DNA from 2 places in the Bacillus sp. LLTC93 genome. Region 2 is predicted to be linked to the other one. Evidence: predicted binding sites of a transcription regulator. Region 2 holds the regulator's gene; the other holds the start of a gene.
What was found. Region 2 encodes LexA, which represses DNA repair genes until DNA is damaged. Its sites were predicted from a motif close to CGAACATATGTTCG; they were not measured.
Positions count from the first base shown of each region.

Region 1: a site for LexA is predicted at 1,907-1,920, ahead of C6W18_RS02350 (DNA polymerase IV). Genes of this name have one in related genera too.

Region 1 is NZ_PVME01000001.1:435,510-438,928, reverse strand. It holds gene C6W18_RS02360 (MDR family MFS transporter) at 1-64, opposite strand, end outside; gene C6W18_RS02355 (YolD-like family protein) at 300-644, opposite strand; gene C6W18_RS02350 (DNA polymerase IV) at 660-1,892, opposite strand; gene C6W18_RS02345 (YfmQ family protein) at 2,044-2,493, opposite strand; gene C6W18_RS02340 (GNAT family N-acetyltransferase) at 2,776-3,255, shown strand; gene C6W18_RS02335 (bifunctional GNAT family N-acetyltransferase/GrpB family protein) at 3,252-3,419, shown strand, end outside.
Region 2 is NZ_PVME01000001.1:63,690-67,108, reverse strand. It holds gene tkt (transketolase) at 1-145, opposite strand, end outside; gene C6W18_RS00370 (DUF896 domain-containing protein) at 333-563, opposite strand; gene C6W18_RS00365 (YneB family resolvase-like protein) at 632-1,279, opposite strand; gene yneA (cell division suppressor protein YneA) at 1,297-1,608, opposite strand; gene lexA (transcriptional repressor LexA) at 1,768-2,388, shown strand; gene C6W18_RS00350 (hypothetical protein) at 2,437-2,886, opposite strand; gene C6W18_RS00345 (IseA DL-endopeptidase inhibitor family protein) at 3,180-3,419, shown strand, end outside.

The sequences.
Region 1 (3,419 bases), 370 kb from region 2:
CAAATATCGTACCGATGATGATCGTCCAACTAAGTGGATGTAAAGTACGTAAGTTATTTTTCATGCTGTTTCTCCCCTGAGTTTGTAAGATGTTCCAATCATACATGAAAAATTGTGCAAATTAAATACACAATTTGATGGAGGAGAGATCCGCCATATGGCAGAGAAGTTTGAACCGGTCGCGAATTCGGAGAGCATGTTTTTTGTTGACGATGTATTTGAGGCCTTGATGGGTATTGATTTTTCAACAAAAGGAAGCGGATGGCTTTCCGCTGATTCACACTGTCATTTGACGACAATCAATCGAGATCAATGGCGACAATTTGCTGCAAGGACAGGTTTAAAACATCTTCATCATTGACGATTTTCATGCGCTGCGTTTCATAATGAATGGCTTTGACCCAGCCCCAAAACTGCTCTTTCACACCTGAAGAGACATACGTCATGCAAATGGCGCGATCCTCGGTAATCGACTGTGTGATCAAAAAATTCATTTCCTCTAGCTGATCGGTGCTCAGCGGGGGAGGTGTATATTCTTTTTTCTTCCGTTTTTGAGCAAGAAGCTGCTCCCGGTGCTCTGGCAGCATCATTCGGCTTGATTCCCACATGATGTTGTATCCAGGTGTTAATTTATTGGGATTCATGGTTATTTGCCTCCGTTATTTGTAATGTCCGCCAATTTTTTCGGCGCGGTGATATGCCTGCCCTGCGCTTGTGAGTGACGAAGCGTGCAGTAATGCGGCAGGACCATACTTCATATGAATCGCATCGAATACTTTGCTGAGTTTGTCTTTCTTAACATGGTGATCAAATAAAGTCAGCTGATATTGGCTGTCAGACTGCAGCTGTGAGAGAGTAATGCCCACACTGCGAATGGGCTGACCATCCCAGTGCTTCTGGCATAGCTGAATGGCTGCCTTTGCAATATCCGTGCCGTACTGTGTGGGTGAATGAAGCTTGATTTGTCTATGAAATCCTGTCGGATGTGAAAAGTCAGCGCCTCTCACGCCGACAGACACCGTTTGCCCAAGATAATGCTTAAAACGTGCACGCCTTGCCACTTCTTCACTCAATTCAAGAAGGGCAACTTTGATGTCCTCAAAAGATGCATAATCATGGGGAAGGGTCATATGATGCCCAACGGCTTTTTGCTGATCATGTGTGTGAACGGTGACCGGTGAGGGATCGAGCCCTAAAGCTGTTCGCTGCAAAAGCTCCCCATTGATTCCCCAGCGTTTTTGTAGCCGATCTAATGGATAAGTAGCAAGCGTCCCAATGGTACTGATGCCCATTCGTTTTAAATGATGCTCCATTCGTTTGCCGACGCCAAATAATTTCCCGATCGGAAGCGGCCATAAATCAGCAGCAGCCCGGTCTGCACTAAGTTCATAGATGCCAGATGTGTTTTTTTTAGCGAAATGGTCACAGGCCATTTTAGCGAGTACTTTATTAGGACCGATGCCAACACGGGCGTAAATGCCAGTCTGGTTCATAATCGTTGTTTGTATATTTTGAGCGATCTCCCGCGGAGAGCCGAGTAGTGTCAGACTGCCTGTAATATCAAGAAACTGCTCATCAATTGAATAAGGTTCGACAAGGTCTGTGTATTGTTCAAGCAGTTCTGTAATCATGACAGAGATATCAAGATAGCGTTGCATACGTGGACGTACGACCACTGCTTCGGGACATTTTTCCTGTGCCTCCCATAATCTTGATGCATTTTGCACGCCTCGTTTTTTAGCGAGAGGGCAGGCTGCAAGGACGACCCCGCTTCGCCGCTCTGGATCTCCTGAGACAATGAGCGGCACATCCTCCAAATGAGGAGCCTCCACTTTTTCTACTGATGCATAAAATGACTGCATATCCACAAGCAGAATCGCTCGTTCATTCATTGCTTTCACCTCTTAGAACATATGTTCCTATTGTAACCGTCAGAAGGCGAAATTGATACTGGTAAATCATTCAAAGAAAAGAGTGTAGATCCATACAAAAAAGACGAAGTGTCTTCCACTTCGTCTAATCTAATGAAAAATGAGCGTATTTTTAAGCGTGTGCCATGTTGTGGGATGTTTGGAGCGGTTCAGAACGCAAACGATAAGCCGTCAGCTTTTTCTTTGGCTTATGTGTAAACTGCCGCACCACATCCACGTGGTCATCGTAATGAAACAGATAAAGGGTAACATCCTGCTTGCCAAGCTTTGTTTGCATTGTAAGCGGAGCTGGCCCTTCCTTCGGATGAAGAAAACGCTCTTCATCACCAGGATAAATATAATAGCGTTCAATAAAGATCGCATCATTAAAATGTTGAATGATTTTCGATTTTTGCTGATCATCGAGCGGACGACCTTGAAAAGTCAAATTTGTTTGATCACTTGTTACTTTTGCATGCACCGCATAACGACTAAAAAGACGTTCAACAACACCTGAAGGAAGCGAAGTGACAAGCAACTTTAACAGACTAAACACAACAAGCGAAGTAACAATCCAAACCAATATCATCATCTCCAATAAACATTTGTTACATTTCCTATATGAACCATCTTAACATAACAAAAGAATAAAACTTTCGCACAAAAAGTGAACTTTATGAAATAAGTGTGAAGATTTAAAAGAAGATGGCGGATGAAGCACGAAGAACCAACAAAGTTCAAATGAAAAAAGGCTGACATATGATCTTTACAAACAGTTAATCGGACAGGTAGACTATTGAAACAACAGCTTTTTTGTGAAAAAAGAGACCGATTAAAGCCGAAATTGAAAAGGGGCGAGGCTGTAATGATACGTCAAGTGAAGCCATCAGATTTTTACGCCGTCACATCCGTCATTCAAAGCTGGTGGGGAGGCAGAGATTTGTGTGCAAAATTGCCAAAGCTATTTTTTGAACATTTTCAGCAAACAAGTTTTGTCGTCGTTGAAAAAGGAGAACTGATCGGCTTTTTAGTCGGTTTTCTATCACAATCTCATTCAGATGAAGCCTACATTCATTTTGTAGGTGTATATCCAGATCATCGGAAATTAAAGATAGGAAAAATCCGGTATCAAGCCTTTTATGATGTGGTAAAACAGGAAGGAAGAACAACCGTTAAAGCGGTAACAGCACCTGTAAATAAAGTATCGATTGCCTATCATGCAAAATTGGGCTTTCAAATTGAAAAAGGGGATAAAACTGTAGAAGGAATCTCTGTGTTTTCAGACTATGATGGAATAAATGAAGATCGTGTTTTATTTGTGAAAAAGTTAGAGGCAATGCAATGATTGTCAATTTAGATCAAACAATAGGAGAGGTAGCAAAGCAGATCTTACATATTCAACTAGCTGCATACCAGCAAGAAGCTGAACAAATTGGCTATGCCGATCTTCCGCCATTAAAAGAGACCATTCAAGATGTAATGAAAGCAAAAGAGCAATTTATTGGTTTT
Region 2 (3,419 bases):
TTACGTTTAAGTGATTCGTCCATAAAGCGTATGCCATTGGTGCAGCACCCATTGGCATTCCAGGGTGACCGGAATTCGCTTTTTCAATTGCGTCTATGGAGAGAGTACGTATTGTTGCAATAGATTTCAATTCAATCGTTTCCATATAAATCCCCTTCCGTATCTTGTGTACACCATTATCATAAATCTACTGTCCTTTTTTCACAACTATTTCACGCTGAAAAAGAAGGATTTTGTCACATTTAGTTTATCGATCACCTAAAAACTTATGCAAATATGAAAAAAGATGAGAATATTCTTCCCATCTTTTCAAAATTCAAGAAATCACGACCTTAATGAAGGTTCTGATCTCTTTCTCTTTTTAATTTTTCTGGTGTGACATCGTTTCCTTCAGGATCGACGATTTTCACAGTTTTAAGTGTATTTTTCATAGAAGAACGAAAAGCTTTTAAATATTCTTCTCTTAAATGCTTTTGTTCTGTTTTTTCAGCGTCCGACAATCCCGTCTCTTTTGACTTTTTTGAAAGCTCATTTATTCTTGCAAGCTGTTCTTTAGAAATCATGACAAACTCCTTTAAAACATTTTCTCTACATACTACTAAATATCATTCATTTTTACAACAATTCATACTTACGTGGTAAGACCTTTTTCGTACTCTTGATACCTTCTATGCACCGTCGCCTTTGAAATGTCAAAGCCCAGTGCCTGAAGTGTTGCTGCAATTTCGGCAAACGTCATGTTGTTTTTTCTTAATCGAACAATCTCTGAAATCGGTACTTCAATACGCTCACGGCCAGGCGCCTGCTCATGGTGTTTTAAATTGAGTTCAGGCTGATACCCGCGCTCAACAGCCCTCTTCATTCCCCGCTTAATTTTCAGGTTATGAATTTTTCGTTGATACTCTTCCACGATTCCTACAATCTCAATGACCATCTCATCTGCTTCTGAAAGCTCAAGCTGTCCTCTATGAAAAACGCTATACACCTTTACTTTCTCTTTAAAAAGACAATGGAGAAGTGCAATTTTTGCTTGTCCTCTTCCAAGTCGCGTCTCATCCTGAATGAGAACAGCATCTATTGACTCTTCTTTCAGCGTAGCAAGCATATCAAAAACTCCATCACGATCTAGATCGTATCCACTTGCTTTTTCTTTAATGACTTTGACCACATTCATCTTGTGCAAAGCAGCTAAAGCTAGCAGTTCTTCTTCTTGTCTTTTCAGCGAGGTTTCCTGCTCTTCTTTGACAGTACTTACTCTCGCATAAATGATTGCGTTCATGTCTTCAATCGACCTTTCTACTGTACCGTTGCAAGTTGATATACGACTGGATGCTCTTTTTTGACTGGTATCACAAGAATGTCTCCAGGCTGGATTTCAGTTGAAGCAAGATCATTGTGTTCGGTTACCCAGTCAATAAACGCATTTTTGTCGATTGATTTACTATCGTTTACTTGATCAGCTAACCCCCAAAGAGTATCACCTGATTGAACCTCTATTTTAACATATTGATTTGGATCATTATGGCTAGTGACTGCGATAAGTGAGAGAAATATGCCAACGATGAATGAGAATACCCCAATAAAAATAATAGATTCTTTTAACCTCATAATGTCATCTCTCCTAATAGAATGTGTGTTCGCTCTTTCTGTTACTCATTATAGATACGAACAAACGTTTCTGTCAAACGTTTTTTTCGAACCTATGTTTGTACTGTTAGGAAAAACATGCTATAATTTCTTTAAAATTGACGTTTTGAGGTGCAAAAGATGACGAAGCTATCAAAAAGACAACTCGATATCCTGAAATTCATCAAAGAAGAAGTAAAAAGCAAGGGCTATCCCCCATCCGTTCGTGAAATTGGAGAAGCCGTCGGTCTAGCATCCAGCTCAACTGTCCATGGACATTTAGCTAGACTAGAAACAAAGGGCTTAATTAGAAGAGACCCGACAAAACCTAGAGCGATCGAAGTATTAGATGATGAGGAAATGAATATTCCAAAGAGTGCTGTAATGAATGTACCAGTCATCGGAAAAGTAACAGCCGGCTTGCCTATCACGGCTGTTGAGAATGTAGAAGAATACTTCCCTCTTCCAGAAACTTTTGCAGCACCAGATGAACAAGTATTTATGCTTGAAATTATGGGAGAAAGTATGATTGATGCTGGTATTTTGGACAAGGACTATGTCATTGTACGTCAGCAAAGCACAGCCAACAATGGAGATATTGTGGTCGCCATGACAGAGGAAGATGAAGCCACAGTGAAACGTTTTTATAAAGAAGATACACACTTTAGATTACAGCCAGAGAACCCGTCAATGGAACCGATTATTTTACAGAATGTGAGTATACTAGGTAAAGTGATTGGCGTATTTAGAAATATTCATTAAAGAAAAGCCGGAATTTCATCAGCTGCTGATGAAAACCGGCTTTTTCTTTTATGAACAAGAATAAGCAAGAATACTCGAACTTGGGAACGAACCAAATGTAAAGTTCGGCCATATAAAGCCTGTTGTACGGCCAAAAGGCTGTGAGGAAAGCACATACATTAAAAATACTTGACCGTTTCTAAGGAACACAATCGTCCACCTTCTATTACATCCCGCTGCAAATTGAACAGTTTGCTGGCCTCCACTTACACTTTGCCCTGAAATAAGTGACTGCATACTTTGAGGCTGAGAGACTGCTTGCTGATACTGAGAGATGATGTGCTGCGACGGAGCTGGCGGGGCTGATTGTCCGCCTGAACCTTGCCCTGGCCCAGTACCTCCCCCTCCGATTGGAAGCCCAGGAAAACCTCCAACTTGAGGAATAGGAAGCGATGGCCATCCTTGTACCTGCCTATCATACAAGTACCCATTCCACATAACTTCATACGGATGATACATACTAAACACCACTTTCTTAGACATTCATCACGACATTATATGTCATAAATGAAAAAGGGTGTTGAACGTCCAAATAAAATTTTTCCAAAAGACGTTTTATTCTTCTTTAGAACGGTTAAATAATAGTTGAGAAGAAAAAATAAAAAAATGAAAACTTTTTGTCTCACTCAAACGTTATATAGATAGAAAGAAAAGAAATAAAAAACATTTATATTTAACACTTGTAATATCACTGTAATTATTGTAACATTTGTAACATAAGAAGTTTTCATTTAAAAAAGGAGGCAATCGCCTTGAAAAAACTATTTGTTTTATTAACTGCTATTATGCTGATGATCTCATTACAAACAACAACACTGGCCGCTTCCAAAAAACCAGCCGCTTTAACAAATAAAGAAGCGTTACATATTGCCCTTGATGCACGAGAACACTTTTGGAGTGCGATGTCAGGCTATAAAATTAATGAACATTCAGATTACAAATTAAAATCATTTAGCTATAAAGACATGACGTACAACTATCTTTCTAAAACA